DNA from 3 places in the Streptomyces sp. HNM0645 genome. Region 3 is predicted to be linked to each of the others. Evidence: riboswitches for the same ligand, from Rfam matches in the RefSeq annotation. Region 3 holds a riboswitch; each other region holds the start of a gene.
What was found. Region 3 has a riboswitch for cyclic di-AMP ahead of QMZ92_RS21185 (M23 family metallopeptidase). Riboswitches for the same ligand answer to the same signal wherever they lie in the genome.
Positions count from the first base shown of each region.

Region 1: another riboswitch for cyclic di-AMP. It lies ahead of QMZ92_RS21700 (LysM peptidoglycan-binding domain-containing protein); the one in region 3 lies ahead of QMZ92_RS21185 (M23 family metallopeptidase).
Region 2: another riboswitch for cyclic di-AMP. It lies ahead of QMZ92_RS14595 (M23 family metallopeptidase); the one in region 3 lies ahead of QMZ92_RS21185 (M23 family metallopeptidase).

Region 1 is NZ_JASHLT010000031.1:11,262-15,097, reverse strand. It holds gene QMZ92_RS21710 (cytochrome P450 family protein) at 1-442, shown strand, start outside; gene QMZ92_RS21705 (transglycosylase family protein) at 606-1,586, shown strand; cyclic di-AMP (ydaO/yuaA leader) riboswitch at 1,843-2,006, shown strand; gene QMZ92_RS21700 (LysM peptidoglycan-binding domain-containing protein) at 2,010-2,672, shown strand; gene eno (phosphopyruvate hydratase) at 2,994-3,836, shown strand, end outside.
Region 2 is NZ_JASHLT010000017.1:117,921-121,756, reverse strand. It holds gene QMZ92_RS14605 (aspartate aminotransferase family protein) at 1-253, shown strand, start outside; gene QMZ92_RS14600 (tyrosine-protein phosphatase) at 391-1,206, opposite strand; cyclic di-AMP (ydaO/yuaA leader) riboswitch at 2,051-2,211, shown strand; gene QMZ92_RS14595 (M23 family metallopeptidase) at 2,216-3,184, shown strand; gene QMZ92_RS14590 (SGNH/GDSL hydrolase family protein) at 3,408-3,836, shown strand, end outside.
Region 3 is NZ_JASHLT010000029.1:72,032-75,867, reverse strand. It holds gene QMZ92_RS21190 (PrsW family intramembrane metalloprotease) at 1-973, shown strand, start outside; gene QMZ92_RS21185 (M23 family metallopeptidase) at 1,191-2,225, opposite strand; cyclic di-AMP (ydaO/yuaA leader) riboswitch at 2,237-2,372, opposite strand; gene QMZ92_RS21180 (PP2C family protein-serine/threonine phosphatase) at 2,679-3,818, opposite strand.

The DNA of each region.
Region 1 (3,836 bases), on a different contig from region 3:
GCGGCTCCAGGACTCGCTGGCCGCCGGCGAGAACGGCCTGCTCGCCACCGGGATCGAGGAACTGCTGCGCTACGACGGGCCGGTCGAGCTCGCCACCTGGCGGTTCGCGACCGAGCCGCTGACGCTCGGCGGCCGGGACATCGCCGCCGGCGACCCGGTCCTCGTCGTGCTGGCCGCCGCGGACCGCGACCCTGAGCGGTTCGCGGAGCCCGACAGCCTCGATCTCGGCCGCCGGGACAACCAGCACCTCGGGTACGGGCACGGCATCCACTACTGCCTGGGCGCGCCGCTCGCGCGGCTGGAGGGGCAGACCGCGCTCGCGACCCTCCTCACCCGGCTGCCCGACTTGAGGCTTGCAGCCGATCCGTCGGAATTGCGGTGGCGTGGGGGGCTTATCATGCGCGGATTGCGCACTCTGCCCGTTGAATTCACCCGCCGCTGAAACTGACGGCCAGTCAGGGCTGTGACTTTTACGTGATCTCCGCTGCATCGACTTGTGACTGACGTCGGAGTGCGGCTACGTTCACCCCGACTCCGGGTCATCGAGGTTTCAATCGCTTCGAGAGTCCCTGGAGTTTTCTGTAGTCACACGGAAGGCGCACCGCATGCTGTCCGGGAACGGCCGACACCGCCGACCTCGTCAGGTCCCCGCCCTCATCGTCGCGGCAGGGGTGACCGGATCGGCCATCGCCATCCCGCTGCTCGGCGCGGGTTCCGCGTCCGCCGCCGACACCGCCACCTGGAACCGTGTCGCGGACTGCGAGAGCGGCGGCGACTGGAGTGCCAACCTCGGCAACGGTTACTACGGCGGCCTCCAGATGTCCCAGGAGATCTGGGAGGCGTACGGCGGCACCGCGTACGCGCCGCGCGCGGACCTCGCCAGCCCCTCCGAGCAGATCTCGGTCGCCGAGATGGTCCTCGCCGCCCAGGGTGCCTCCGCCTGGGAGAGCTGCGGATCGATCACGGGTCTGGGCGGCGGTGGCTCCGAGCCCGCCGGCACCCCGTCGGCCGACCCGCTGGGCGACGTCGTGAAGGGGCCCTCGTTCGGCGACGGGGCGGATTCCGTGCCCGAGCCGGATGCCGGGGACCCCTCGCCGGCCGGGTCCCGGTCGGGCGCGGGCGAGTCCGCCTCCGAGTCGTCCGAGTCGTCCGAGTCGTCCGAGTCGTCCGAGCCGTCCGGGCAGTCCTCCTCACCGTCCGGGTTCCCGGAGTCCGCCGGATCCGCCGAGGGCTCCGGTGGGAGCGCGGAGGCGTCCGGCGAGGCCGGCGCGGAGGCGGGCACCGGCAAGCACCGGGGCACCCCCGCCACCGAAGGGGATGAGGCGGGCAATTCGGGCGATGACCGTGAATCCGGTCGACATGCCTCACGAGGTGATGGAACGACACGGGATGACGCCGCCACGGGAGATGAGTACGTCGTCCGCGTCGGCGACAACCTGTCGTCGATCGCCGACGCGAACCAGGTGCCCGGCGGCTGGCCCGCCCTCTACGAGGTGAACCAGGACGTCGTCGGCTCCGACGCGAACCTCATCCTGCCTGGCCAGAGCCTCGATCTCGGCCCGGGGAAGGGCGAGTTGAAGGAGTAGTTCAGGTGTTTATGTCCGGTTCTGTGCGAGTGAGACAAGAGTCTCTTCCGGTCAACTGGCGCCGCTAGCCGGTCAACTCCGGTCATCGTGGCTCCCACCTGCGAAAACGGACATGTCACCCCGTCAGTTTTGGGCGATTTCTCCCCGATGTTCGTCTTTGAACATCGGGGAGACGTGTGTCTACGGTCTGAACCGCTCGCAACGCGGGCCCCGACGACCGCACGCCGAATCCTGCCGGCGGCCGCCGGGAACAGTCGTCGCGCAAGCGCCGAAGGCAGGAGCGGGGGACCCAAGGTAAGTGCCGGACAGGCCCGATGAGGGCCGCCCGGCTAGGGGTGGAGCCGTGCGTTCGTCGCACGGCCGGGCACCACATCGGCCCGAACCCGACAGCTCACCTCGCAGGCGTCGGTGAGGAGAACTTCGATGCTGCTTTCCGGCAAGGGCAAGCACCGTCGCCCGACGGTCTTCCAGCGGTCCACCCGTGTCGCCACGCTCGCCGGTGTCGCCGGCGCCGCCATCGCCGCCCCGCTGATGGCCTCGGGCACCGCGTCCGCCGCCACCGCCTCCGAGTGGGACGCCGTCGCCCAGTGCGAGTCCGGCGGCAACTGGTCGATCAACACAGGCAACGGCTACTACGGCGGGCTGCAGTTCTCGGCCTCCACCTGGGCCGCCTACGGGGGCACCGCGTTCGCCCCCACCGCCGACAAGGCCAGCAAGGCGCAGCAGATCCAGATCGCCGAGAAGGTCCTGGCGGGCCAGGGCAAGGGGGCCTGGCCGAACTGCGGCACCGGACTGTCGAACGCCTCGTACGGCGGCGCCGCCCCGGCCGCCCCCAAGGCCGCCGAGCCCAAGGCCGAGCCCGCCGCCCCGCAGCGAGCCGAGGTCCCGACCAGCCGCTCCGAGCGCGCCGCCGCCCCGGTCAAGAAGGGCGACGGCGAGTACACGGTCAAGGCCGGCGACACCCTCAGCGGGATCGCCGACGCCGAGAAGGTCAAGGGTGGCTGGAAGAAGCTGTTCGAGCTGAACAAGGACATCGTCGAGGACGCGAACGTCATCCACCCCGGCCAGAAGCTCCACCTGAGCTGATGCCCGGCCCGGGGACCCTCGTGGTCCCCGGGAGGTGACCGTCGTCCGGTGGGCCCGGCGGACCACCGGGCGGTGCACCCCCCGTCCCCAGGCCCCGGCCCGGTGCGGCATCCCCGTGCTCCCCGCAGTCCCGCGGGCACGGGAGGTACCCCCGGGCCGGGGTCTTTGTCCGTTCCGGCCGGTTTTCCGTCCCACGGGGCGGGCATCTGCCGGACGATGGCACCCGGGCGGTTAGGCTCTTGCCGCAAGGCCGAAGCGGCCCTGCACCGACACGGCCCCGCTTGTGTCACCTCACGCGTCACATCCCAGAAGGAGATGCTCGTGCCGTCCATCGACGTCGTCGTAGCCCGGGAAATCCTGGACTCCCGAGGCAACCCCACGGTCGAGGTCGAGGTCGGCCTCGACGACGGCAGCACCGGCCGTGCTGCCGTTCCGTCCGGTGCGTCCACCGGCGCCTTCGAGGCCCTCGAGCTCCGCGACGGCGACCCGAACCGCTACCTGGGCAAGGGTGTCGAGAAGGCCGTCCTCGCCGTCATCGAGCAGATCGGCCCCGAGCTCGTCGGCTACGACGCCACCGAGCAGCGCCTGATCGACCAGGCGATGTTCGACCTCGACGCCACCCCGGACAAGTCCTCCCTCGGCGCCAACGCGATCCTCGGCGTCTCCCTCGCCGTCGCGCACGCCGCCTCCGAAGCGTCCGACCTGCCGCTGTTCCGCTACCTCGGCGGCCCGAACGCGCACCTGCTGCCCGTTCCGATGATGAACATCCTGAACGGCGGCTCGCACGCCGACTCCAACGTGGACATCCAGGAGTTCATGATCGCGCCCATCGGCGCGGAGTCCTTCTCCGAGGCCCTGCGCTGGGGCACCGAGGTCTACCACACCCTGAAGAAGGTCCTGAAGGAGAAGGGACTCTCCACCGGACTCGGCGACGAGGGCGGATTCGCCCCGAACCTGGGCTCCAACCGCGAGGCCCTCGACCTCATCCTCGAGGCGATCAAGAAGGCCGGCTACACGCCGGGCAAGGACATCGCGCTCGCGCTCGACGTCGCCGCCTCCGAGTTCTACAAGGACGGCGCCTACGAGTTCGAGGGCAAGTCCCGCTCGGCCGCCGAGATGACCGAGTACTACGAGGAGCTGGTCTCCGCCTACCCGCTGGTCTCG
Region 2 (3,836 bases), on a different contig from region 3:
GCAGGCGGCCCGCAAGGGGCTGTTCGCCCAGATGGTGGTCGTGCCCCTGCTGCAGCGGCACCGCATCCTCACCCAGGTCTCCGGCGACCGGCTGGAAGTGATCAAGCTGATTCCGCCGCTGATCATCGGCGAGCCGGAGGTCGACCGGTTCGTCGAGGCATTCACCGCCGTCATGGACGACGCGCACGGCGGCAGCGGGCTGATGTGGGACTTCGGCAGGACCCTCGTGAAGCAGGCGGTCGCCGGCCGCTGAGCGGCCTGGCCCGGCCGCGGAGGTCGCGGTCCCGGGTGCCGCACGGTCACCGGGCGGCGTGTGCCCGTCCGGCGACTCCCGCCGTGCCGGTGCCCCGGTGCCCCGGTGCGGCTGCGGACCGGACTGCCCGCCGCCGCTCAGGCCGCCCCGTCGACCAGCCGCCCACGGAGGCGTTCCCGCGTCGCGCTCGTGAGGCCGAGGCCGTCCGAGAGATAGCGCTCGGTGCTGCCCCAGACCTCCTCCATGGTCTCGAACGCCGCCGCCAGGTACTCGGCGCGGGCGTCGAACAGCGGGCTCAGCAACTCCATCACCTCGGGTGACATCCCGGCCGGGGAGTTGTCGCTGCGACGCACCTTGTAGCGCCGGTGCGGGTCGTTCGACTTGAGGTAGTCCGCCTCGATGGCGTCCCGCTCGACCCCCACGGCCAGCAACGAGACGGCGATGGACAGACCCGCCCGGTCCTTGCCCGCCGCACAGTGCATCAGCGCCGGCGTGCTGTCCTCGGCCAGCGCGTGCAGGACGCGGCTGTGCTCGGTGGTGCGCTCCTTGATGATCAGGCGGTACGAGGCGATCATCCGTCCGGCCGCCTGGCCGTCGGCGAGGATCGACTTCAGCTGGTCGAGGTCGCCGTCCCGGACCATCCGCCAGAACTCGGCCCCGTCGGCCGGGTCGGACAGCGGGATGTTGACGTTGCGCACCCCGGCGAGTTCGACGTCCGGGCCCTCCAGCCGCTGGTCCGCGGAATTGCGGAAGTCGAAGATCGTGTGGAGCCCGAGCGAGGAGAGGAAGGCCGCGTCGGTGTCCGTCGCGTGCGCGAGATGGCCGCTGCGGAACAGCCGTCCGAACCGAACGCGCCGTCCGTCCACGGTCGGCAGTCCGCCCACGTCCCGGAAGTTGCGCACACCGGACAGTTCGGGTTCGGTCGACGGGGTCTGGGGCAGCTGCTGCGTCACGGGGGCTCCTCCGTGTCTGCGGTCGGCGCTGCTCGCCGACGATGGCGCGGTGCTGACACTACGACATCGATTCCTGAGGCAATTATTTCGACCCGTGCCTGCCGGGCCGTTGCCCCTCGTCGAACTCCCCTCGGTGATGTGCGGGGTTGCTGGAGTCCGAGAGGTCTGGATCGAGGCGGTCGGCGACGGCCGGGTCCGGCTTCTGCCCGGCGCGAGGAGCGGCCACGCACTGTTCCCGACCGACCGGGACGAGCTCCTCCGTCCGCACCGGTGGGCCGCGCACCGAGCCGGCCGAGGCGGTCGCGGAGAACCCGGCGGCGGGCGGCGGCGACGGGTGTGGAGTGTCCGTGGTCGACGGCGCCCGGTTCGGGCGGCGGACGGGCGACCGTGCCGGAGTGGGGCTGGGCCCGACCCCGGGCTGCTTCCCGCGGGTCCGAGGCCGCTCGCCGGGCGGGATCGACCACGGCGATTCACGGATTGCGGGAATGGAATTCCGCCCGGACGAGTGAAAGCTGTTTTTTGTGCCACCCGCACGCTTGAATACATTGCGCCCACAATGGGCCATGTGTCCGAATTGGATATTTTAGGGTGACGCGCCCTGGTTGGGGATGGGGGCGGTGGTCACCCGTGAGCTGAATCATATCCGTGACGTTCCGTGGGGCGTGCGACGGTCCAACTCCCTTGCCTGCGCGGAAAGCGAAGATCCGTAATCCACGGAGCGTGACCGGGAAATGTGGTCTGATGTCCGGCAGATCGATTCCCGGGCGAAATGACGGCTTGTTCGTGCCGACCCGACTCCCTTACGGTCACCGCAATCCGGTCGGAACGCCTAATCCTGCCGCCGTCCGGAATATCGCACCCACCCACATGTGGCAGGAGCGGGGGACCCAGGTACTGCGCCGTTCCGTGACCCCGGACGGCTCGGGGTGAAGCTGCGCCCACGGCGCGGCCGGGCAGCTCCAGCCCGAACCCGACAGCTCACCTCGCAGGCGGCGGAGAGGAATGCGCCATGCCCGGTAAGGGGAAGCACCGCCGTCCGAGGACCAGCCCGTTCAGGCGCGGATTCGTCGCCGCCGGCACGGGCGGAGCCGCCATCGCCATCCCGCTCATCGGTGCCGCCGGCGCGAACGCCGCCGGGCAGTCCGCGCCCGCCGCCGGGCATGCCGCCCCGACCGTGCACAAGGCCGTCGTCCCCCAGGCGCCGCAGGCCGGCAAGGCGGCCAAGGCCTACACCGTAGTGGCGGGTGACCACCTGTCGAAGATCGCCGCCGAGCAGGATGTCGCGGGCGGCTGGAAGAAGCTCTACGCCGACAACCGTGCCGCCGTCGGTGAGAACCCCTCGCTGATCCACCCGGGTCTGAAGCTCAGCCTCCATGCCGGGCCGAAGGCCGCTGCCGGTGCGAAGCCGCAGGTGAAGGCCGAGCGCAAGGCCGACGCCCCGGCGAAGGCCAAGGCCGAAGCCGAGAAGCCGGCCGCCTCCGCCGAGCGCGCCTCCCGCACCGCCGACCGCGGCGCCTCGGCTCCCGCGGCCGCTCCCGTCCAGGCTCCTGCCGCCGCCGTCGCGAACATCCCCTCGGGCTACTTCGCCCCGGTGGTCGGCGGCGTCAGCACCGCCTACAAGACCGCCGGTGCCCTGTGGTCCAGTGGCTACCACACCGGTGTGGACTTCATCGCCCCCACCGGCACGTCCGTGAAGGCGGTCGGCCCCGGTACCGTTGTCTCGGCGGGCTGGAGCGGTGCGTACGGCAACGAGGTCGTCATCAAGCACCACGACGGCACCTACTCGCAGTACGCCCACCTCGCCCGGCTCTCCGTCTCCTCCGGCGAGAGCGTCACGGGCGGCCAGCAGATCGGCCTGTCCGGCTCGACCGGCAACTCCACGGGCCCGCACCTGCACTTCGAGATCCGCACCAGCCCCGGTTACGGGTCGGACATCGACCCGCTGGCCTACCTGCGCCAGCACGGGGTCACGATCTGACGTCGCGTCGGTACCTCACACGGCGTCCCCGTCCGCCGGCCCCGCGCAGGGGGCCGGCGGACGGCTTCGTTCCCGGCCCCGGCCGGTGTCGGTGAGAGGCGGCGGGGTGGGTCCGACGGCTATTCCCGCTTTACCGAAAACTGACCTGGTGGTCTATATCACGCGTCGTCAACCCCTCCCTACGGTGGCGTAGGTCACTTCGAGAGGTGAATGATGGCTCGACGTGGCAGATGATTCGCGATCAAGAGCAAAGGATTCCTTCGGGTCGTACGCGGCGATCGGTGACAGCTTCACCGAGGGCGTCGGAGACCCCGGACCCGACAGCCGGTTCGTCGGCTGGGCGGACCGTCTCGCGGTCCTGCTGGACGACCGTCTACCGGAACACACCTTCCGCTACGCCAATCTCGCCGTACGCGGCAGGCTCCTCGACCAGATCGTCGAGGAGCAGGTCCCGCGCGCCAGGGAACTCGCCCCCGACCTGGTGACGTTCTGCGCCGGAGGGAACGACATCATCCGGCCCGGCAGCGACCCCGACGACGTCGCCGAACGCTTCGAGCGGGCCGTCGCCGACCTCGCCGCCTCCGTGGGTACGGTGATGGTGACGACCGGCTTCGACACCCGCGGGGTGCCCGTGCTCCGCCACCTCCGGGGC
Region 3 (3,836 bases):
GGCCGCCCTCGTCGCGATCATCGCCAACTCGTTCGCGACCCAGTGGATAGCCACGGCCACGGCCGATCCGACGCACGCGGACACGATCGGTGCGACCGTCATCGCCCCCGTGGTCGAGGAGACCGCCAAGGCGGCCGCGGTGCTACTGGTGTTCCTCTTCCGGAGACGGGACTTCACCGGCCTCGTCGACGGTGTCGTGATCGCCGGTTTCACGGCGACGGGCTTCGCGTTCACCGAGAACATCCTCTATCTCGGCAACGCCTTCGGCGAGGACCAGGAGTTCGGGACCTCCGGCTTCGCCTCCGTCACGGCCGCCACGTTCTTCGTACGGATCGTGATGTCTCCGTTCGCGCACCCGCTGTTCACGGTGCTCACGGGCATCGGTTTCGGGCTGGCGGCCGCCACCGCACGGGACCGGACGGTTCGCAGGGTCGTACTGCCCGTACTCGGCCTGCTCCTCTCCATGGGCATGCACGCCCTGTGGAACGGCTCGGGCATCTTCGGCCCTCTGGGTTTCTACGCGGTGTACGCGGCGTTCATGGTGCCCGCCTTCGGTCTGCTGACCTGGCTGGCGGTGTGGACCCGGCAGCGTGAGCTGCGCACGGTCGCGGCGGAACTGCCGGCCTACGCCGCGGCCGGGTGGCTGGCGCCCGCCGAGCCGCTGGCCCTGTCCTCCATGAAGGCCCGCACGATGGCCCGCGATGTGGCGGGCCGCACCCACGGCGCCGCCGCAGCGCGTGCCGTCTCCGAGTACGAGGTGTTCGCCACCTCCCTGGCCTTCCTCCGCCACCGGGCCGAGCGGGGCACGGCCGGGCCGGACTTCGCCGCCCGGGAGCAGGAGCTGCTGCACCACCTGTGGCAGCGCCGGGATCTCGCGGGCCCCGCCCTGACGTACGCCGCCCGCGCGACGGGCCGCGCCTGGCAGCCCCCTCCGCATCTGGACTACAGCGGCTTCAACCCGTATCGCGGCTGAGGCCACCCCGGCGGGCGCCCGAGGGGCGTGCGTGGACACCGGACGGTGCATGAATGCCGACGAGCGGAGCGCGGGCACGCACAGCCGACGGCCCGTCGGACGTCGGTGGGACGTCGCCGGGCCGCCGGCGGCCGGAGCACGAGGCTCCACGAGGATGGGCCGGAGCACGAGGCTCCGGGCGAACGGCCACCGGAGCTCGCGGTTCCGTGCCGATGGATCAGACGGAGAGGCCCTTGTCGCGCAGCCACGCGGCGGGGTCGACCCCGTCGCCGCCCGGGGTGTGCACCTCGAGGTGGAGGTGCGGGCCGGTGACATTGCCGGTGGCGCCGACGCGGCCGATGGTCTCGGAGGTGGAGACCTTCTGCCCCGCGCTGACGGTCATCGACGACAGGTGGCAGTACCAGACCTCGGTGCCGTCCTCGAGCTCCAGCACGATGCGGTAGCCGTACGAACCGGACCAGCCTGCCGACTTGATGGTGCCGCCGTGCACGGCCTTGACGGGGGTCCCCGTCGGCGCGGCGAAGTCGAGACCCGTGTGGTAGCCGGAGGACCACATGGATCCGGCCTGCCCGTAGGTGGAGGTCAGCGTGTACGACGAGGTCGGCAGCGAATAGCTCGCGGCGAGCTTGGCGAGGCGCTCGGCCTCCGCCTTGCGGGCGGCCTCCTCCGCAGCCTTGCGCTCGGCTTCGGCGGCCGCTTCGGCCGCCTCGGCGGCCTCGGTCGCCTGACGCTTCGCCTCGGCGGCGGCCTGCTCCACGGCGGCCTGCTCGGCAGCCGCCCGGGCCTCGGCCTCGGCCTTGACCTGCTGCTGCTCTGCCTGCTGGAGGATCCGGGCGCGCAGGGCCTCGCCCGCGTCATCACCCTGGACCGCGATGTCGGCCGTGGTGAGCGGTCCGTCCGCGACCGCCTCGTCGGCGGACTCGTCCGACATCAAGGAGCCGACACCGGGCAGCGATTCGGCGTCGGGGAGTTTGTCCGTGATGACGTCGGGAAGGGAGATGGAGACCGCGGGCTTGTCCTGGGCGGTGGCCATACCACCCGCACCGACCGCGGCGATGACACCGACACCGAGGACGGTGGAGCTCCGTGCGAGCGCGTTGCGTTGTTTGACGACGCGGTGCCTGCCACGGACGGGACGGACCGATTCCTCGGTCGGGTTCCACTCCTCCACCCCGGGGGCGGGAGCCCACTGGTCGCTGGGGACCCACTGCGCAGTGGGCGGCTCCTGGAGGGCAGGCTCGTTGGACGCCACGGAGGCGTTCTCCTTTCCTTCCTTCTCGCCTACCGGGTTAGCTGACGGGTTCGGAGCAGGAAGGTCTCCTACGGGCACCACGAAGTGCCCGATTCACCCCAATAGTTGGTTCCCCGGTTCCCTTGCGGGATTCGGCGCGTGCGCACGGTGCCGCCTCTGGCGACGACTGGGACGACCGCGCTGCGTTATCGAACGTTAATAGAGACCGAGCCCGGATTCCAAGCCGTTCCGACTGATCATTAAGGACGTTGGCCGGGACTTACCTGCAACAACATCCCCGAAACGGACAAGTTGATGGGCCTTCATTCGGGCAAGGCCTTCTGATGGTTAGTCAGTTGTTATGCGGAGGGCTCCCTTCTGATCACGTTCCGTGGCATTGCGCTTCCCAGGCAGCCCTCACGCCCCACATGCCGCACCGGCACCGAACCGCCAAGTGGAGAGGCGCCCCGCCCCTCACGGCGGGACCGGCGCCATCCCGCGCCGTGGCGGCTTCCGCTCCTTCTCCCGGGTGACCGCGAGCAGCGCCATGTCGTCCGTCGCCGCCCCTCCCGTGTGCCGTCGCACATCGGCGACGACCGCGTCCAGCAGTTCCTCCGGGCTGGAGAAGGCCCGGCCGCCCAGCCGCCGGCGCGGGTCGTACATGACGCCGTGCGCGTCCCGTGCCTCGGACAGGCCGTCGGTGTAGAGGAGGAGCGTGCCACCGGGCGGATAGGGGGTCTCGGACGTCACGTCCGGCCAGGCCCCGAGGCCCGTCCCCAGGGGCAGCGCCCGCTCGGGCGGATCCAGCACGAGCAGTGCGCCGTCCGCCCCGAGCAGCAGTGGCGGAGGGTGCCCTCGGTTGACGATCCTGATCCGACCGCCGTCACGCGGGATCTCGGCGAGCACGGCTGTGGTGAAGCCCTCGACGGCGCCGAACCGGGATTCCCACGCGCCCTCCCGTGCGAGCGCCCGCTCCAGCCGCTGCGCCACCCCCGCCAGCGAGTCCTCCTGCTCGGCGGCCTCCCGGAAGGCGCCCAGCACCAGGGCGACCGTCCCGACCACGCCCAGGCCCTTCCCCTGCACGTCACCCACGACCAGCCGCACCCCGTACGGGGTCTTCTGCGCGGCGTACAGGTCCCCGCCGATGAACGCGTCCTGCTCGGCAGCCTCGTACCGGGCGGCGATCTGCAGGCCGTCGATCCGCTCGTCCGGCGTGGGCAGCACGGCTCTCTGCGCGGCCTCCGCGACGACGCGGGCCGACGCCAGGCGCTCACCGCTGCGCCGCACGATCCGGTTGATGAAGAGGGCCAGTACGGAGACCGTGAACACGGTCAGCAGCTCGGTGACGGCCGGGATCTTCTGGAGCCTCTCGCTGTAGACGTGCATGCCGGTCACCGCCGCGCAGGCCGCCACCCCGGTGGCCAGTGTGTAGAGCATCGAGAAGAAGGGCGCGGCGATCAGCGGCGCGGCCGTGAAGAGAGGGGCCGCGGTGAACGTGTCCGGCGTCCCCAGGTCGTAGAAGACCCCGCCCACGATCAACAGCCACGGGAGTACCGCGACGAAACGACGGCCACCGTTCCCCCGCTGCCCCTCACCGCGTTGTCGATGCCGCACCAGTGGTCTCCTGCCGCG